DNA from 4 places in the Saccharothrix mutabilis subsp. mutabilis genome. Region 1 is predicted to be linked to each of the others. Evidence: riboswitches for the same ligand, from Rfam matches in the RefSeq annotation. Region 1 holds a riboswitch; each other region holds the start of a gene.
What was found. A riboswitch is a leader RNA that binds a small molecule or an ion and turns the genes downstream of it on or off. The one in region 1 is predicted to bind cobalamin.
Positions count from the first base shown of each region.

Region 2: it holds a riboswitch for cobalamin, as region 1 does, so the genes downstream of both, ABD126_RS03945 (FecCD family ABC transporter permease) here and ABD126_RS35760 (CbtB-domain containing protein) in region 1, are expected to answer to the same signal.
Region 3: it holds a riboswitch for cobalamin, as region 1 does, so the genes downstream of both, ABD126_RS09750 (peptidase) here and ABD126_RS35760 (CbtB-domain containing protein) in region 1, are expected to answer to the same signal.
Region 4: it holds a riboswitch for cobalamin, as region 1 does, so the genes downstream of both, cobN (cobaltochelatase subunit CobN) here and ABD126_RS35760 (CbtB-domain containing protein) in region 1, are expected to answer to the same signal.

Region 1 is NZ_BAAABU010000030.1:79,683-84,604, forward strand. Features, by position in the region: gene metH (methionine synthase) at 1-374, shown strand, start outside; gene ABD126_RS35750 (HAD family hydrolase) at 400-1,065, shown strand; gene ABD126_RS35755 (CbtA family protein) at 1,140-1,892, opposite strand; gene ABD126_RS35760 (CbtB-domain containing protein) at 1,904-2,089, opposite strand; cobalamin riboswitch at 2,121-2,296, opposite strand; gene ABD126_RS35765 ((2Fe-2S)-binding protein) at 2,601-3,263, opposite strand; gene ABD126_RS35770 (LysE family translocator) at 3,283-3,891, shown strand; gene ABD126_RS35775 (GNAT family N-acetyltransferase) at 3,920-4,922, opposite strand, start outside.
Region 2 is NZ_BAAABU010000002.1:41,539-46,460, forward strand. Features, by position in the region: gene ABD126_RS03935 (S8 family peptidase) at 1-484, shown strand, start outside; gene ABD126_RS03940 (3-isopropylmalate dehydrogenase) at 723-1,763, shown strand; cobalamin riboswitch at 1,852-1,984, shown strand; gene ABD126_RS03945 (FecCD family ABC transporter permease) at 2,072-3,094, shown strand; gene ABD126_RS03950 (heme ABC transporter ATP-binding protein) at 3,094-3,858, shown strand; gene ABD126_RS03955 (ABC transporter substrate-binding protein) at 3,855-4,829, shown strand.
Region 3 is NZ_BAAABU010000003.1:464,869-469,790, forward strand. Features, by position in the region: gene ABD126_RS09745 (hypothetical protein) at 1-685, opposite strand, end outside; gene ABD126_RS09750 (peptidase) at 682-2,004, opposite strand; cobalamin riboswitch at 2,095-2,236, opposite strand; gene ABD126_RS09755 (cytochrome P450) at 2,308-3,576, shown strand; gene ABD126_RS09760 (DMT family transporter) at 3,645-4,595, shown strand; gene ABD126_RS09765 (S8 family peptidase) at 4,710-4,922, shown strand, end outside.
Region 4 is NZ_BAAABU010000001.1:52,373-57,294, reverse strand. Features, by position in the region: gene cobN (cobaltochelatase subunit CobN) at 1-3,069, opposite strand, end outside; cobalamin riboswitch at 3,100-3,239, opposite strand; gene ABD126_RS00250 (hypothetical protein) at 3,246-4,253, shown strand; gene ABD126_RS00245 (precorrin-8X methylmutase) at 4,250-4,876, shown strand; gene ABD126_RS00240 (precorrin-2 C(20)-methyltransferase) at 4,873-4,922, shown strand, end outside.

The DNA.
Region 1 (4,922 bases):
CTGCCGAGCTCTTCGCCAAGGACTCCTACCGCGAGTACCTGGAGGTGCACGGCCTGGGCGTCCAGCTCACCGAGGCGCTGGCCGAGTACTGGCACCGCCGCATCCGCGAGGAGCTGCGCTGGCCCGACGGCGGGTCGGTCGCGGCGGAGGACCCCGCGGACGTGGAGGAGTTCTTCAAGCTCGGCTACCGCGGCGCCCGCTACTCGCTGGGCTACGGCGCGTGCCCGAACATGGAGGACCGGGTCAAGGTCGTGGACCTGCTGGAACCGGGGCGGATCGGGGTCGAGCTGTCCGAGGAGCTGCAACTGCACCCGGAGCAGTCGACCGACGCGTTCGTGGCGCACCACCCCGAGGCGAAGTACTTCAACGCGTGAAGGCGTACCTGTGGAGAGGGGCGGCATGACCGTCGAGGCCGTGCTGTGGGACATGGACGGCACCCTGCTGGACTCGGAGAAGCTGTGGGACGTCCCGCTCTACGAGTTCGCCGAGAAGCTGGGCGGGTCGCTGTCGTTGGCGACCCGGCAGGCGATGGTCGGGTCGAACGTGCCGACGACCATGGCGTTGCTGTTCGCCGAGGTCGGCGTGGTGCCGACGCCGGAGGAGACGGCCGACGGGGCGGCGTGGGTCCTGCGGCGCACCGAGGAGCTGTTCCGGGCCGGTCTGCCGTGGCGACCGGGTGCGCGGGACGCTCTGCGCGCGGTGCGTGCTTCCGGCGTGCCGATGGCGCTGGTGACGTCAACGGAACGCGGTTTGACCGAGGTCGCGCTGGACACGATCGGCCGCGAGCTGTTCGACGTGACCGTGTGCGGCGACGAGGTGGAGGGCCGCAACAAGCCCCTACCGGACCCGTACCTGAAGGCAGCACGCATGCTCGGCGTCGACGCTGAGCGTTGTGTGGCGATCGAGGACTCGCCGACCGGTGTCGCTTCGGCGGTGGCGGCGGGTTGCACGGTCCTGGTCGTGCCGTGCGACGTGCCCGTGCCGGCGGGGGAGCGGCGGATCTTCCGCGACTCCCTGGTGGACGTGGACCTGGAGCTGTTGGCCTCGCTGCCCGGCCGGGTCTGACCCCTCCGAGCCGGGCCTGACAGTTCCGACCCTGGGCGGGTGCGGCATCCCGCACCCGCCCGGAGCCGTTCCGCTCAGGCCGCCAGGGCCGGGGACTTCGCCGTGGCTTTGCGGACCGACGGGTCGATCAGCAGGCCGAACACCACGCCCAGGCCGAGCCAGAGGGTGGCCGTCTCCGCCAGTGACGCGAGGCGGAAGTCCCACAGGACGTCGCTGGGCATGTCCGCCGGGATCGCGTCCGGCGGCGCGGGGAAGGCCAGCAGGACCACCACCACGCCGGCGATCGCCGCCAGGGCGACCACCGTCGAGCGGACCGGGGCGGCCAGGTGGGTCAGGCGGGACGCCAGGAAGCTCGCCCCGTAGACGACCGCCAGGCCGGCCGCGATGACGCCCAGGTAGAGCACCGTCCGGTAGTCCACCGTGTCCGGGTTGCCCACCGCCGGCGGGTTGGCCGGGTACTTCACCGCGGGCAGCAGCGCCGCCGCGCCGAACGCCGCCGCGGCCAGGGTGACGCTCCGCGTGAACGGCGGGCGGTGGACCAACCAGCGGCGGGCGCCAGCGTAGGCGGTGGCGAACAGCGCGCCGATCGCCAAGCCGACGATCACCGCGGCCAGCACGCCGCCGACCAGTTGGGTGCCACGACCGAACAGCTCACCGTGGTCGTGTCCTGCTTCCGCCGCGGGTTCCGCGGCGGCACGCGCCTCCTCGACGGCCAACGCCGCCCGGATGGGCACCTCCACGACGACGAGCCCGACGAGTCCCGCCAGGAGTCCGGCGATGCCGCCCGCGCCGATCCCGCGCAGCAGCACGCCCTTGTACGTGGTCATCGGTCGGTTGCCTAGTGGCACGGGACGCCGAGCGCGTGGCGCCCGTCGTGGAAGAACTCGTGCAGCGACTCGGCGGCGTGGCCGAGCGCGATGCCGTTCTCCTGCAGGACGAGCCAGGTCACCATCAGCGCGACCAGCGCGACGGCGTAGGCCCACCGGGGGATGGGAAGGGAAAGGTGGTGCGCGGGGCTCGTCATGACGGCCTCCTCCATACCTCGTGGAAGGTCAACAACACTTCGCGCCGCAGCCGGTCTCCTGACTCCCGGATCGACACCGTCCCCGCGTCTTCCCAGCCGCACCGTGCGACCAGTGACGTTCTCGGCGGGTTGGCTCCCCGGTCACAGTGGCGAGGACCGCGCCGGATTCCCACCGGCTTCCCGTCCACTGCGGCGCTGGAACCGTAAAGGTCCACTCCGTCCCGGCACAACCGACCAGACGAGTTGTCATTCACCTCACGTCCGCAACGCCCGGTGCGCCACAGCGGCTAGGCGTGGCGTTCGGGGCAGGCGCGAACGGGCCGCTCGCGGCTTGGGGCGGGCGGAAGGGGCGCTGGTCGGCCGGGGCGGCGCTGGCCGGCCGGGTGAGTTGGCAGTTCGCGGGTGGGCCGCTTGCGCCCGGCGGGGCCGCGCGCGCCGGTTGGGCCGCGTTCGCCGAGTGGGCAGCCCACGCCCAGCCAGCCGTGCGCCGGGTGGGCCGCGTGCGTCGCGCTCAGCGGGTGGGGAGGGGGCAGTCGCCGCAGGTTCCGCCGCCGTCCAGGCGGTAGTACAGGCAGCAGCTCCGGCGGCGGAAGGCCACTTCGCCGGGGAACGGGATGAAGTCGCCCGTGCCCTTGAGCGGTGGTTCGGAGAGCAGGTGTTCGCCTACCGCCACGCAGTGTTCCGCCGGCGCGGTGCCGCTGCGGGCGACCGTTTTCAGCGCGCCGGCGATCGAGGAGGCCGCGTTGCCCCACAGCAGCCCGCGCGCCACCGGCACGACCGCTCGCACCGCCTCGACCACCGGTTCCAGCGACTCCGCGATGCCCACGCCCGGGTCGGCTCGGTCGATCCGCACCCGCAGCCCGTCCGGGCCGTAGTGCCACCACAGGTTGCCGGGGCGGATGTCGGGCGCGACTCCCTCGACGGCGTGGGCGGCGGCGGTCGGGCAGAGCAGGCGCGCGGTGTAGCTCAGGAAGAACAGCGATGCCGCCACCCGCCGCTCGCCCGTCCGGTAGCGCTCGGCGATGGCGTCGAGGGTGCGGGGGAGCGCGGGACCGTCGAGCAGGTCGGCGCCGGGGAGCCAGTCGTCGCTGGGACGGCCCAGGTCCAGGGCGAAGAACGGGCTGAGACCGCGGACCCGGCGCAGGGTGGACAGCACGGCGGCGAAGTCGGACACGTGTCCTAGTCTGCCGCCCGTGGACGCACTGGGGCTCGGACTCACCTTCGGCTTGGCGGCGAGCATCAGCCCCGGTCCGCTGTTGGTGCTGGTCGTGACGTCGGCGCTGCGGTCGGGATGGCGGGCGGGCGCGTTGGCGGCCTGTGCGCCCCTGCTCTCGGACGCGGTGGTGGTCGGCGTGACCGTTCTCGTGCTCGACCGCCTCCCGGCGCGGGCGTTGGGCGTGCTCGGGGTCGTGGGCGCGGTGTTCGTGGTGTGGAGCGGGGTGCGGACGGTGCGCGAGGCCCGGACCGCCACCCTCGACGGTTCCGGCGAGGCCGGCGGTGACGCCCTGCGCCGCGCCGTGCTGGTGAACCTCCTCAGCCCGCACCCGTGGGTCGCCTGGGCCACCGCCCTCGGACCGCTGACGATCACCACGTGGCGGGCGTCGGCGGGCGCGGCGGTGGCCCTGCTGGTCGGCTTCTACCTGATGTTGATCGGCGGCAAGGTGGTCATCGCGGTCCTGGTCGCGCGCGGCCGGCGCCGGTTGGGCGACACCGGTTACCGGCGCGCCCTGACCTGCGCGGGCGTGCTGCTCGCGTTGGCGGGCGTGGCGCTGGGTGTCGAGTTCGCCGGCTACGGCACCTGACCGACCCGAACGCGGGACCGGGTGTCGATCAGGGCATGTAGAAGGTCATGAGGTCGGAGCGGACCGGCGGGAACAGGGTCTGCATCAGGTCCGCGTTCGGACCGGGGTAGACGTCCGGCTGACGTGCGGTGAGGCCACGCAACCCGTGCGGGCCGAAGAGCAGCGACGCCAGCATGTCCGGCGCCACGCCGCACCCGCCCACCACACCCGGCGCCTGCATGGTGCTGCCCGCGACCACCGCACCCACCTCGCCCGCCTGGTACGGCAGGCGCACGTGGGAGCGGTAGAACGACACCACCGCCTCGCCCTCCGCGTCGGCGAACGACGACTTGGCCAGCCGCCGCCCGAACACCGGACGCAGGTGGTCCAGCAACGCCACCGGGTCGGGGACGCGCACGTAGTACGAGTTCGCCTCCTCCGGCGCGGGACCCAGGAACGGTTCCAGCGCCTCGCCCGCGACCGTGCCCGGACGCTCGTTCGCCGTCGTCGCACCGGTGTGCGCCAACAGCGCGCGCACCGCGCCGGCCTCGGTCGCCGCGACCTCGGCCAGGCGCACGCCCTCGTCCGGCGGCGTGGAGCGGCCGGTGCCGACCGGCACGCCGTCCCGTTCCACCAGCCACTGCGTGCTGCCGTCGCGCGCGATCAGCCACCGCCACAGGCCGGGCGAGTGCGGCATCGACAGGTCCGCCCGCGCCTGCTCGGCCTCCTGGAGCCGGTGCAGGGCCGGGATGTCGTCGAACGTCGCCTCGCGCACGGTGTAGCCGTCGGCGGACGCCGTGCCCACCACGGGCCGGACCGGTGCGATGGGGATTGCGTACGTGTACCCGAACAGCCGGTAGAAGTACGGGATGCCCAGCATCACCTGCACGAGTTGCCCACGCGCGGCGGACCGCTCGTGCGCCCAGCCCATGAGCGCCCGCACCAGGCCGCGGCCCTCGTAGTCGCGGTCGGTGGCGACCAGTTCCACCTGCCCCGCCGGGATCGCGACGCCGTCGAGGAACAGCGTCTCGTCCAGCAGGGTCGCGGTGGAG
Region 2 (4,922 bases), on a different contig from region 1:
CGACACCGACCTCCTGGTCGCGGTCACGGTGGACCTCAAGACCGGCCAGACCGTCGACATCCAGGGCGTGAACGGCCAGTTCGGCGACGTGGACACCAACGTGTTCGACACCAACGTCGTGGTCCTGCCGGTGCTGCTCTCGGCGCTGGGCATCGACGTCAACGCCAACACGTCCCGCATCACGTACACGACCGGTGTGGCGGGCTTCTACGTCGCGCCGGGCACGACGAACGGCCTGGTCGACTCGATCGACACGCCGGCGTCGTTCGACCCGCTCAAGCCGGGCCTGTGGGTGCAGGGCGGCGGCGACGCCGCGCTGTCCTACCTGGCGCGGCCGGGCACGGCGCTCGTGGTGAACCGCGACGCCGAGGCCCTGGCGACCGACGGCTCCGACAGCCTGCTCGTCCTGCACCACCACAACACCACCGGTGACAAGGTGGACGTGGTCAAGACGCGGGTCCGGACCTCGTCGCAGGTGTCGTGACGTAGGACCCGGGGTTTAGCCCACTCTGGCCGGTCGGGACTGCTCCCGACCGGCCAGAGCCGTTTAAGACCATCGGGTGACGGCCGATCGGGGGCACTGAACCGTTCGGGTGTCCCGCAGTACGGGAGAAACGGCCACAGAAGGGTGTTCCGAGTGCGGCGAACGGGGTGTCGACCGGTAGCCTTTCGCAAAGGAAACTAGTCCCGCGCAATGGGACTGATACCTGGGAGGTGTGTGGATGCGGCTCGCAGTGATCCCAGGAGACGGGATCGGGCCCGAGGTCGTCGCCGAGGCCCTGAAGGTGCTCGGTGAGGTCGTTCCAGCGGCTGAGATCACCCGCTACGACCTCGGCGCGGCGCGCTGGCACGCCACAGGTGAGCTGTTGCCGGAGTCGGTGCTGGGTGAGCTCCGCCAGCACGACGCGATCCTGCTCGGCGCCGTGGGGGACCCGTCGGTCCCCAGCGGCATCCTGGAGCGCGGCCTCCTGCTCCGGCTGAGGTTCGAACTCGACCACCACGTGAACCTGCGCCCGGCCCGGCTGTACCCCGGGGTGCGCAGCCCGATCGCCGACCCGCCGGAGATCGACATGGTGGTCGTGCGCGAGGGCACGGAGGGCCTGTACGCCGGCAACGGCGGGCTGCTCCGCAAGGACACCCCGCACGAGATCGCGACCGAGGTGTCGATCAACACGTCGTTCGGGGTCGAGCGCGTGGTCCGGGACGCCTTCGCCCGCGCGGCCAACCGGCCCCGCAAGCACCTGACGCTGGTGCACAAGACCAACGTGCTGACGCACGCGGGTTCGCTGTGGTCGCGCGTGGTGGAGGAGGTGTCGTTGCAGCACCCGGACGTGACGGTGGCCTACCAGCACGTGGACGCGGCGACGATCCACCTGGTCACGGACCCGGCGCGGTACGACGTGATCGTGACCGACAACCTGTTCGGCGACATCCTGACCGACCTGGCGGCGGCGGTCACCGGCGGCATCGGTCTCGCGGCGAGCGGCAACCTCGACGTGACCCGGCGCAACCCGAGCATGTTCGAGCCGGTCCACGGCAGCGCCCCGGACATCGCCGGCCAGGGCATCGCCGACCCGACCGCGGCCGTCCTGAGCGTCGCCCTCATGCTGGACCACCTGGGCGAGCACGAGGCGGCCCGCCGGATCGAGGCGTCGGTGGCCTTCGACCTGGCCACCCGCGACCACTCGTCCCCCGGCGCCACCTACGCGGTCGGCGACCGCCTGGCGGCCCTGGTGAGCAGCAACGCCCGCGCCGGCGCCTGACCGGAACGGCACTTTCCACCGAAGGCCGCCCCACTCCCGGGGCGGCCTTCGGTTTTCCCGCGCTGCCCACGGCCACCACCCTCCCGCGATCACCGCGCCGCCCACCCCGTAGGGTCGGGCCAGTCACCTGATGGGGGAAGCCGGTCGAAATCCGGCGCTGACCCGCAACGGTAGGCCCGACCAGGGCGAGCCCGATCACCCGCAGGTGGCCGTTGTGCTCCTTACTCCTGCCGTGGTCTGCGGGACGGATGCGCGGGTCCTCGCCGCTGCGTTCCGCACGGCCACCTGTCCGGAAGGTCGAGGTGGCCATGACGTCCAAGCTCTGCTGGGCGCTCGGCTCCGCGTTGGCCCTGTCCATCGTCTGCGGTGTGGCGCTGGGGCCGGTCGGGGTGCCGTTCGACGATGTCGTGCGCTTGCTGCGGGCGGGGGTCACCGGGGGCACGATCGGGGCGCGGGACGCCGGGTTCTACCGGATCGTCTGGGACATCCGCCTGCCCCGCGTCCTCCTCGCCGCCGTGGTCGGGGCCGGGCTCGCCGTGGTCGGGGTGGCGATCCAGGCCATGGTCCGCAACGCCCTCGCCGACCCGTACGTGCTCGGCATCTCCAGCGGCGCGAGCGTCGGGGCCACGGCGGTCGCGACGACGGGCCTGTTCGCGTCGCTGGGCGTCTACGCGCTCTCCACCGCCGCCTTCCTCTCGGCCCTCGCCGCGATGGCGCTGGTCTACCTCGCCGCCCGCAAGAACGGCCTCACCCCGCTCCGCCTCGTCCTCACCGGCACGGCGTGCGCCTACGGCTTCTCCGCCATCGCCATGCTGCTGGTCTTCCAGTCCCCGCGCGGCGAGGCGGCGCGCGCCGCGATGTTCTGGTTGTTGGGCAGCCTCGGCGGGGTCACCTGGACGTCCCTGCCGGTGGCCGCCGTGACCGTCGCCGCGGGCACCCTCTACCTCCGGACCCAGGCCAAGCGCCTCAACGCCATGTCGATGGGGGACGAGACCGCCACCACCCTCGGCGTGGACGTCGCCCGCCTCCGCAAAGCGCTCTTCGTCGTGACCGCCGCGATGACGGGCGTGCTGGTCGCCGTCAGCGGCGCGGTGGGGTTCGTCGGGCTCATGCTCCCGCACCTGGTCCGCCTCGCGGTCGGCGCGGACCACCGCAAGGTGCTCGCCGTCGCACCCCTGGCCGGCGCCTGCTTCCTGATCTGGGTGGACATCGCCGCCCGCCTGCTCGCCGCCCCCGAGGAACTGCCGCTGGGCGTCATCACGGCCGCGCTCGGCGTGCCCTGCTTCGTCTTCCTCATGCGCGGTCGCGGTTACGTGTTCGGGGGCCGCTGATGGACGTCGTCCTCGACCGGCTCGCCGTCGACCGCATCCTCCACGACGTCACGCTCACCGTCGGCACCGGCGAGGTGCACGGCATCGTCGGACCCAACGGCAGCGGCAAGTCCACCACCCTGCGGTGCGTCTACCGGGCACTCAAACCGACCACGGGCGTCGTCCGCCTCGGCGGCACCCCGCTGGACCGGATGCCGGTCAAGGAGTCCGCCAAGTCCCTCGCCGCCCTCACCCAGGACAGCCACGTCGAGTTCGACTTCACGGTCACCGAAGTGGTCGCCATGGGCCGCCTCCCGCACCAGACCGGGTTCGACCGGGAAACCGCGCGAGACCGCGACATCTGCGCCGAAGCACTGTCCCGGATGGACGCGGACCACCTCGCCGACCGCAGCTTCCTCAGCCTGTCCGGCGGCGAGCGGCAACGCGTGCTGATCGCCCGCGCCCTCGCCCAACAGCCCGAGGTGCTCGTCCTGGACGAGCCCACCAACCACCTGGACATCAGCCACCAGCTCGCCGTGCTGCGCCTGGTGCGCTCCCTGGGCACCACGGTCCTGACCGTCCTGCACGACCTGAACCTCGCCGCCGCCCACTGCGACCGCCTCCACGTGCTCCACGAGGGACGCGTCCACACCAGCGGCACCCCTCGGGAAGTCCTGACGGGCGAGGTCCTGCGCGAGGTCTTCCGAGTCGAGGCCCACGTCGTCCCGCACCCCACGAGCGGGGTGCCGCAACTGCTGTTCGAACACTCGGAGGTCGGTTCGTGAAGAGGCTCGTCGCGCTGGTCGCCCTGCTCGCCACGGGGTGCGGCGCCACGGTCGCCGCGCCGGAGGGCGGCGGCACGGCGGTCACGGTGGAGAACTGCGGCCAGAAGGTCACCTACGACCGCACCCCGGCGAAGGTCGTCACCAACGACACGGGCATCACCGAGATGATGTTCGCGCTCGGCCTGACCGACCGCATGGCGGGCTACGTCGTCGGCGACAGCCAACAGGGCGACATCGCCGGTTCGCCTTGGAAGGACGACTACGCGAAGGTGCCCAAGCTGTCCGAGGAGATCAGCAAGGAGGTCGTCCAGGGCGCCGGCGCGGACCTGGTCTTCGCGGGCTGGAACTACGGGTTCTCCGAGAGCACCGGGTTCACCCCCGACGCCCTCAAGCAGCTCGGCGTCGCCACCTACCAACTGACCGAAGCGTGCCGCAACGGCATCGGCAAGCAGCGCGGCATCATGCCGCCGCTGGAGGCGCTCTACACGGACCTGAAGAACCTCGGCGCCATCTTCAAGGTCGAGGACCGCGCGGACGCCCTCATCGCCCAGTACCGCAAGCAGGTCGCGGACGCGGAGAAACTGGTGTCCGGCAAGCCCCGGCCGAAGGTCTTCCTGTACGACAGCGGCATGGACCAGCCTTTCACGGCCGGGAAGAACGCCGCGCCGCAGGACGTGATCGGGAAGTCCGGCGGGGACAACATCTTCGGCGACCTGGACGACAGCTGGACCACCGTCGGCTGGGAGGCCGTCGTCGCCCGCGCGCCCGAAGTCGTCCTGATCAACGACTACGCCGACGGCGACGCCACCACGCCCGAGCAGAAGCGGGCGTTCCTGGAGTCGTATGCACCGTTGCGGGAAGTCCCGGCCATCAAGGACAAGCGGTTCTTCGTGCTGCCCTACGCGGCCCTCGTGGAAAGCCCCCGCAACCCGGCGGCCATCGAGGCGTTCGCCCGGTACCTGGCCGGCTGACGCCCAGAGTGTGGGAACACCCGTCCGTGGCTTGGTATGTCGCGGACGGGTGTGGCAGTATCGCGGACGTGGCTCTCCACGCCGTGATCATTA
Region 3 (4,922 bases), on a different contig from region 1:
CGGGGCTGGTCGGCCGCCCGGTCTCGCTCGCGGAGGTGGCGGGGGTCGGACCGGTCGCGGTGGTCTGGCCCGCCGCGGCGTCGCTGCTCGTCGGTGCGGGCTGCCCGGCGCTCGGTTGCCCGGTCGGCTGCCCGGCCCCCGGCTGGTTCGGCGCGGGCTGGCCCGGCGGCTGTGGCTGCGGCTGCGGTTGTGGCTGTGGCTGTGGTTGAGGTTGTGGCTGGGGAGCGGGGGCGGGTGGGGCGGTGCCGGGCTGTCCGCCCGCGCCGAAGGCCCACCCCTCGACACTGCCGGGCGCGGGGTCGTAACCCGACGCGCCGGCGCTGCTGTAGCTCCACGACCCGCCGGGCGTGCCGTGCCAATAGGACCAGTAGGCCGTGTTCGGCGCGGCGTTCGCGCACTGGTCACTCTCGGGAGCCCCGTTGATCCGGCACACGAACCCGGGCTGCCGGCTGGCCAGGTCGAAGGCGAACCCCGCCCCGCCCAACGCCGCCAACCCGCTGGCCGGGTCGCCCGGAGCGCAGCCGGTCCGCACACCGCCGCCCAACGACCCGAAGTCCACGACCACGGTCACCCCGGAACACCCCGCCGCCGACGCCGGGACGGGCGCGCCGAGCAGCACCAACCCCAGCGCCACCAGCGGCGCGGACCACCGGGGGACCACCGGCGGCGCGAGTGGCAGCCTCATCGGCGGACAGGGGCGACGCGGCGGCGGCCCAGCACCAGGGCCAGCGCGCCGGCGACGACGAGCAGCGTGCCCAGCCACAGCGCGGGCGTGACCGGCACACCGGTGCGGGCCAGCACCTCGGGCTGCTGCGCCTGCGGGCCGGCCGGCGCGGGCGGGGTCGCGACCTCCGTGGCCGGGGCGGTGCAGTCGAGCACGGGCGCGGCGGCCTTCGCCCGCGCCGAGGTCAGGGTGGCGAAACCGGTGCCCACCAGGCCCAGCACGGCCTGCGCGGTGGCGCGGTTGGCGTTGGCGGGGGAGAAGCCCTTGGCGTCGTAGGCGATCGCGCCCGTGTTGGCGTCGCCGCAGCCGACCTGGAGCGCCCTGAGGTAGGCGACCGCCTTGTCCGCGGCGGCCGTCGAGCCCGCCACGCGCAGCGCCTGCGCGGCCAGGCCGGTGGTGTTGGCGTTGGTCGTGGTGCCCGCCTCACCCTTTTGCAGCACGTCGATGAACCCGCCGTCGGCCTGCTGCTGCTCGACCAGCCACTTCACGCCGGCGGCGGCGACCTTGGCCGGGTCGGTGGCCTCCTTGGCCGGGTCGGCGGCGTCCTCGGCCGGGTTGGCGGCGTCCTTGGCCGGGTCGGCGGCGTCCTCGGTCGGGTCGGCGGCGGCCCGCTCGGCCGGGTTGACGGCGAGGAGGGCTTGGACGGCCATCGCGGTCGCGTCCACCTGCGGCACGCACGTGGCCGCCGCCAGCTCCAGCGGGAACCCGCCGCCGGGGCAGGCGCTCTTCGCCAGGTAGTCCACGGCGGCCTCGGGCGCGGTGCCGTGCCGCTCCAGCGCGAGGACGGCGAAGGACTGGCTGAAGCCGTTGCTGTAGTCGCCGGGGTAGGGCGACTTGTCGGAGAACCGGCCCGACGGCGTGAGCAGCGAGTTCAGCCCGGCGATCAGGTCCACGCCGCCGAACGCGGTCGGGTCCTCGCCCCGGACCTGCGCCGTCAGGGCCAGCTTGGCGTAGGCGCCGGCGTAGGAGGTGTCCTTGGGGTCGCCGAGGTAGCCGGGCAGCACCGCGGGCTTGGCCAGCCACGCGGTCGCCTTGAGCGCGTTGTCCTCGGCGACGCCAGCGGCGGCGAACGCCAGCACCGCGTCGATCGTGCCGCCGTGGTCGGGGTAGAGCTTGCCGCCGTAGTCGACCTCGAACCGCTCGCCGTCGACCAGTTGGCGGGCCAGCCAGCCCGCGCCGGCCCCGGCGGGTGAGGTCGTGACCTGTTCGGCGTAAGCGGGGGTGGCCGCGAACACCGACAGCGCGGCGGCGGCGACGGCGGCGGTCCGTCTGATCGACATGGTGCGACCTTTCCGGGGGTGGACGTGAGCGGACCCCGGACAGCCGTGAGACGACCCCCAGGCTCCGACCCGCTGACCTCGACGGGTGTCTGGAGCGTTGCGCGCATGGCAGGCGTTCGGGCTCGTCCGGGTGGACCTACCGTTGCGGGTCAGCGCCGGACTTCGACCGGCTTCCCCCGCACATGCGCGATTGCAGATCGTCTGTCAGACGACACAGCGTGTCAATCCGCCTGTAGCGCGATGCTCCTCACCCTCTGCAACCGTTACCGTCGGTCGATCAATCCTGGGGAAGAGGGGTGTGGGATGGCGACTCTGGCGTCGGTGCGCGACGGCCTTGTGGCGTGGGTCGCACGGCGTTCGATCACGCGTTGGGTCATGGGGAGGATCGGTTCACGCGCGTTGTCGCTGCTCCCGGACCGGGCGCTGGTGCCGTTGAAGCGCGACGGGGTGGTTCCCGTGCCCGAGTTGGAGCGGATGCGCGAGTCCGGCCCGATCCACCGGCTCCCGGTGCCGTTCGGCGTCCGGGTGTGGTTGGTCACGGGCCAGGACGAGGCGAAAAAGGTGCTTTCCGACACAGACGCGTTCAGCAACGACTACGCGCGGCTGGGTGCGGCGGTGGGGCGGGTCGAGCAGACCCCGGGTGGTCTCGGGTTCGCCGACCCGCCGGACCACACGCGGCTGCGCAAGCTGCTCACGCCCGAGTTCACGATGCGCCGGCTGGCGCGGCTGGTGCCGCGCATCGACGAGATCGTGACCGAGCGGCTGGACGCGATGGAGGCCGCCGAGGGGCCGGTGGACCTGGTGCAGGAGTTCGCGCTGCCCATCCCGTCGCTGACGATCTGCGAGCTGCTGGGCGTTCCGTACGAGGACCGGGCGCGGTTCCAGGAGTTGGCGGCGGCGCGGTTCGACCTGTTCGGGGGTGCGACGCAGGCGCTCGGGGCGATCTCCGAGTCGCTGAAGTACATGGAGCAGATCGTCCGGCGGGAGCGGAGGAACCCGGGTGACGGGCTGATCGGCATGATCATCCGCGAGCACGGGGACGAGGTCAGCGACGAGGAGCTGGCGGGCCTGGCCGACGGCGTGCTCACCGGCGGGTTCGACACCACCGCGAGCATGCTGGCGCTGGGCGCGATCGTGCTGATGAGCGACCCGGAGGCGCGGGCGCGGATGGCCGACGACGACGCGGCCGTGGGCCCGGTGGTGGAGGAGCTGCTGCGGCACCTGACGGTGGTGCAGGTGGCGTTCCCGCGCTTCGCCAAGCACGACATGGTCATCGCGGACACGCCGATCCAGGAGGGTGACGTCGTGGTGGTGTCGCTGGCCGCGGCCAACCGCGAGGGCCTGGACAAGCTCGACTTCGACTCGGCGCGGAAGGTGTCGCAGCACCTGGCGTTCGGCTACGGCGCGCACCGCTGCGTCGGGGCGGAGCTGGCGCGGATGGAGCTGCGGGCCGCGTACCCGGCGTTGCTGCGGCGGTTCCCGCACCTGCGGATGGCCGCCGAGCGACCGCCGTTCCGCACGGCGTCCATCGTGCACGGTGTGGAGGCGCTGTGGGTCCACACGCGACCGTGAAGTAGCGCTTAACGCGACTCAAGAAGCCTTCACTTTTTCTGATGGGTGCCGTGGGGCACCTTGAAGGCATGACGAGTCGATCGGTGTTGCGGACGGGCGTCCTGGCCCTGCTGTGGGGGTCCTGCTTCCTGTGGATCGAACTGGCCCTCACCGGCCTGACGCCCGTCCAGCTCACCGTGATCCGCTGCGCGCTGGGCGCGGCGGTGCTGCTCGTGCTCGCCCGCGCGGGCGGTCAGCGGCTGCCGCGCTCGCCGCGCACGTGGGGGCACCTCGCCGTGGCGGCGCTGTTCTGCAACGCCCTGCCGTTCGCGTTGTTCGCGATCGGGCAGCAGAGCGTGGACTCCGGGGTCGCGGGCGTGATCAACGCGACGACCCCGCTGTGGTCGCTGCTCATCGGCCTCGCGTTCGGCCTGGACCGGGACCTGCGGCCGGTCCGGTTGACCGGGTTGGCGCTGGGCTTCGCCGGCGTGGTGCTGATCTTCGCGCCGTGGCAGCGGAACGGCCTGATGAGCCTGGGCGCGCTGGCGCTGCTCGGCGCGGCGGCCAGCTACGCCGTCGCCTTCACCTACATGGGCCGCCACCTGGTCGGCAAGGGCGGCCCGATGGCGATCTCCGCCGCCCAGTTGACCGCGGCGACGGCGTGGAGCGCGCTCGCCCTGCCCACCTCGGGTCCGGCGCACCCCAACGTGACCGCGGTCGTGGCGGTGGTCGTGCTCGGGATCTTCGGCACCGGGGCGACCTTCGTCCTGAACTACCGGATCATCGAGGACGAGGGTCCGACGGCCGCCGCGACGGTCGGCTACCTGTTGCCGGTGGTGTCCGTGGCGCTGGGCGCGATCGTGCTGGGCGAGCCGCTGACGGTCCGGATCGTCGTCGGGATGGCGGTAGTCCTCGCCGGCGTCGCCATGACCCGCCTGGCGGCTCCCAGGCGGCCACAAGACGGGTCCGGTCCTCACCAGTTGCCGGTTATGTCCACTCAGCGTGAGCGTGGCGGCGGCTATTCAGTGGATGACCGTTGACCGGCGGTGAGACGCTGATCAGGCTGCTGGGTTGAACCCCGGACGAGTGAAAGTCCGCTCCGTCAACCCTGCGGCGGAGCGCACGCGTCCGCGGGTGACCCGAGGAGCCGATCAGTGCGCCCTGCCATCAGAACACTCGCCGTCCTCGCCTCCGCCGCGACCGCCGCCACCATGGCGACCGGTCTCGCGAACGCCGAGCCGCACCAGGCGCGGATCGTCACCGCCGCCGCGACCGCGACGGCCACGCCGATCAAGGACAGCTACATCGTCACCGTCGACCGCTCCGCCCGCGGCCTCACCGCCGCGGCCGCGGCGGCCGGCGTCACC
Region 4 (4,922 bases), on a different contig from region 1:
CTCCATGTCGGTGCGCGCCTCGACGCCGTCCAGCTCGCGGCCGTAGGCGTAGCCGCCCCACACCGCGTACACCTCGGCGAGGTCGGCGTCGTCGCGCCAGTTGCGGCTGTCGATCAGCGGCAGCAGGCCCGCCCCGTACGCGCCCGGCTTGGAGCCGAAGATGCGCAGGGTGGCGCGGCGGCGGTCGCCGTGCTCGGCCTCGGCCGCTTGGGCGTGCGCCCGGACGTAGTTGTCCTCGGCGGGCTCGTCCAGGGCGGCGACGAGCTGCACGGCGTCGTCCAGCAGGGCCACCACGTGCGGGAACGCGTCGCGGAAGAAGCCCGAGATGCGGACCGTCACGTCGACGCGCGGACGGCCCAGCTCGTCCAGCGGGATCGGTTCCAGGCCCGTGACGCGGCGGGACTGGTCGTCCCACACCGGCCGGACGCCCATCAGCGCGAGGACCTCCGCGATGTCGTCACCGGCGGTGCGCATCGCGCTGGTGCCCCACACCGACAGGCCCACCGACGGCGGCCACTGCCCGTCGTGGTCGGCGCGGTAGCGCTCCAGCAGGGACTCCGCCATGGCCTGCCCGGTCTCCCAGGCCAGCTTGGACGGCACCGCCTTGGGGTCCACGGAGTAGAAGTTGCGGCCGGTCGGCAGCACGTTCACCAGGCCGCGCAACGGGGACCCGCTCGGCCCGGCCGGGACGTACCCGCCGTTGAGCGCGTGCAGCGTGTTGGCCAGCTCGTCGGTGGTGCGCGCCAGCCGCGGCACGACCTCCAGCGCGCCGAACTCCAGGATGCGCGCCACGTCCTCGTCGTCGGTCAACGTCCGCGCGGCGGCCGGGTCCCAGCCGGCGTCCTCCATCGCCTGCACCAGCGCGCGGGCCTCGGCCTCGACGGCGTCCACCGAGGTCCGGGTGGAGTCCTTGAGCCCGAGGGCCTCGCGCAGGCCGGGCAGCGCGGCGACCTGGCCGGCCCACATCTGCTTGGCCTGGAGGATCGCGAGCACCAGGTTGACGCGGGTCTCGCCGGTCGGCGGCTCGCCCAGCACGTGCAGGCCGTCACGGATCTGGACGTCCTTGACCTCGCACAGCCAGCCGTCCACGTGCAGGATCAGCTCGTCGAACTCGGCGTCGTGCGGCCGGTCCTCGATGCCCAGGTCGTGGTCGAGCTTCGCGGCCTGGATCAGCGTCCAGATCTGGGCGCGGATGGCGGGCAGCTTCGCCGGGTCCATCGCGGCGATGTTGCCGTGCTCGTCCAGCAACTGCTCCAGCCGGGCGATGTCGCCGTAGCTGTCGGCGCGGGCCATCGGCGGCACCAGGTGGTCGACCAGGGTGGCGTGGACGCGGCGCTTGGCCTGCGTGCCCTCACCCGGGTCGTTGACCAGGAACGGGTAGACCAGCGGCAGGTCGCCCAGCGCGGCGTCCGGGCCGCAGCCGGCGGACAGGCCGACGGCCTTGCCGGGCAGCCACTCCAGGTTGCCGTGCTTGCCGACGTGCACGACGGCGTCCGCGCCGAACTCCGACTCAAGCCACCGGTACGCGCCCAGGTAGTGGTGGCTCGGCGGCAGGTCCGGGTCGTGGTAGATGGCGATCGGGTTCTCGCCGAAGCCGCGCGGCGGCTGCACCATGACCACGACGTTGCCCGACCGCAGGGCGGCCAGCACGATCTCGCCGTCCTGGTCCCGGGAGCGGTCCACGAACAGCTCGCCGGGGGCCTGCCCCCAGTGCCGCTCGATCTCCTCGCGGGTCTCGTCGGGCAGCGTGGCGAACCACTCGCGGTAGGCGGAGGCGGCGATGCGGACCGGGTTGCCCTGGACCTGCTCCTCGGTGAGCCAGTCGACGTCCTGGCCGCCGGCGGCGATGAGCGCGTGGATCAGGGCGTCGCCGTCGAGGTCGGCGACGCCGGGCAGGTCGTCGCCGATGTCGTAGCCGTTGTCGCGCAACGCCTTGAGCAGCCGCACGACGCTGGCCGGGGTGTCCAGGCCGACCGCGTTGCCGATGCGGGAGTGCTTGGTCGGGTAGGCCGACAGCATGACGACGATCTTCTTGTCGGCGTTGGGGATGTGCCGCAGCCTGCCGTGCCGCACGGCGATGCCCGCCACGCGCAGCGCGCGCTCGGGGTCGGCGACGTAGACGGTCAGGCCGTCCTCGTCGATCTCCTTGAAGGAGAAGGGGACGGTGATGATCCGGCCGTCGAACTCGGGGATGGCGACCTGCGTGGCGGTGTCCAAAGGGGACAGTCCGTCGTCGTTCTCGTCCCACGCGGCGCGGCTGGAGGTCAGGCACAGCCCCTGGAGGATCGGGATGTCCAGCGCCGCGAGCGCGCCCACGTCCCACGCGTCGTCGTCGCCGCCGGCGGACGCGGTGGCGGGCTTGGTGCCGCCGGCCGCGAGCACGGTGACCACGAGGGCGTCGGCCTTGCCGAGTTCGGCGAGCAGCTCGGGCTCGGCGGTGCGCAGCGACGCGCAGTAGACCGGCAGCGGCCGGCCGCCCTTGGCCTCGATCGCGTCGCACAGGGCGTGCACGAACGCGGTGTTCCCCGCCACGTGGTGCGCCCGGTAGTACAACACCGCCACCACGGGACGCCGCGACAACTCCTCCGGCGACAAGGCGGCCGAATCGTCGGTGGTCGGTGCGACGATCGAAGCGGGGGCCGGAGGCCGCTCCAGCACGCCCCAGTTCGGCGCGGCGGTCGGCGGGTTGAAGCCGAAACCGGTCAGCAGGACGGTGTCGGACAGGAAGTTGAACAGCTCCGCCAGGTTCGCCGGACCGCCGTGCGCCAGGTAGGCGTGCGCCTCCGCGCACACCCCGCCCGGCACGGTGGACAGCTCCATCAGCGGGGCGTCCGGGTTCTGCTCACCACCCAGCACCACGACCGGGCGCGGGCCGGCCAGCAGCCAGTCGAGGCCCTCCTCCCACATCCGGCGACCGCCGAGGATGCGCACGACCACCAGGTCCACGCCCTCGACCAGGGCGGGCAGGTCGTCCACGGTGAGCCGGGCGGGGTTGCCCAGCCGGTAGTCCGCGCCGCTCGCGCGAGCGGACAGCAGGTCGGTGTCGGAGGTCGACAGCAGCAGGATCACGTGCGGGCTCCATCCCTCGGGGGTCCTCGCCCCAGGTCGTAGGGGACGGCGGGCGGAGTTCCTGACTCCCGGGCTCGCACCCGGTCACAGTGGCGGGACCGCGCCGGACTCGCACCGGCTTCCTCCTGTTGCTTCGCCGTTCGGGGACAACCCTAACGGGCGTTAGCATCCAGCCCATGCCCCAGGAGCGTGAACGACCCGACGCGTGCCCCGGCGCCGTCGACGTGCACCAGGCGGCCGACGGCGGCCTGGCGCGCGTCCGAGTGCCCGGCGGGACGCTGTCGGCGGCGCAGTTCGACGCGCTGCGCGGTGCCGCGCTGGAGTTGGGCGACGGGGCACTGGAACTGACCTCGCGGGCGAACGTGCAGATCAGGGGCTTGCGGCCGGGCGCCGAGCACGTCCTGGGAGCGCTCCTGGCCGACATCGGCCTGCTGCCCTCGCGGACGCACGAGCGGATGCGCAACATCATCGCCGCGCCGCTGGAGGACAACCAGGGGTTGGTCGACGGGATCGACCGCGCGCTGTGCGCGGTGCCGGAGTTGGCCGACCTGCCGGGGCGGTTCCTGGTCACGGTGGGTGCCGGGGTCAGCGGGCTGGGCGGTGACATCGGCCTGGTGGGTGACGCGTTGTTCCTGGCCGGAACCGATTCCGGGCTGCGCGTGACCGATGCAGTGGCGGCCGTGGTGACGGCTTCCCGGTTGTTCCAGGAGATCCGCGGCAGCGCCTGGCGGCTGTCCGAAGTGGACTCCGGTGTGCGGAAGATCACGGACGCCCTGGGCGCCCCGGTACCCGGGAGGATTCCCCCGACTGTGACTCCGGTCGCACCCGGGGTGCACGGCGACGTCGTCGTGGCGGGTGTGCCGTTGGGTCGGTTGGACGCGCGGCTGCTCGCCGGAGTGCCGGTGCGGATCACGCCGTGGCGCAGCGTGGTGGTGCCGGTCGGGGCGGACACCACGGGCCTGTTCACCTCGTCGGATTCGCCGTGGCACGGGGTGAGCGCGTGCACCGGGCGGCCGGGGTGCGCGAAGTCGCTGTCGGACGTGCGGGCGGACGTCACGGCGTGGATCGGCACGCCGCACGCGGGCCGGGTGCACTGGTCGGGCTGCGCGCGGCGGTGCGGGCGGCCGGCGGGGGACGTGGTGGAGTACGTCGCGACCGGCGACGGGTACGAGGAGATCAGGTGACCAGCTACATCAAGGACGGCGCGGAGATCTACCGCCAGTCGTTCGCGACCATCCGCGCCGAGGCGGACCTGACCGGGCTGCCGGCGGACGTGGCGCGGGTCGCGGTGCGGATGATCCACGCCTGCGGCATGGTCGACCTGGTCCGGGACATCGCCCACTCCCCCGGCGTGGTGGCTTCCGCGCGGGCGGCGCTGCTGGCCGGTGCGCCGATCCTGTGCGACGCGCAGATGGTGGCGGCGGGCGTGACGCGCAAGCGGTTGCCCGCGGACAACGAGGTGCTGTGCACGTTGTCCGACCCGCGCGTGCCGGGCCTGGCGGCGGAGCTGGGCAACACGCGCAGCGCGGCGGCCCTGGAGCTGTGGGGCGACCGGCTGGCGGGCGCGGTGGTCGCCATCGGCAACGCGCCGACGGCGTTGTTCCACCTGCTGGACATGGTGGCCGCGGGCGCGCCGAAGCCCGCCGCCGTGCTGGGCGTGCCGGTCGGGTTCATCGGCGCGGCGGAGTCGAAGGACGCGTTGGCGGCCAACGACCTCGGCCTGGAGTACCTGGTCGTGCGCGGGCGTCGGGGCGGCAGCGCCATGACCGCGGCGGCCGTCAACGCGATCGCGAGCGAGGAAGAATGACGGGCAGGCTGTACGGGGTCGGAGTGGGGCCGGGCGACCCGGAGCT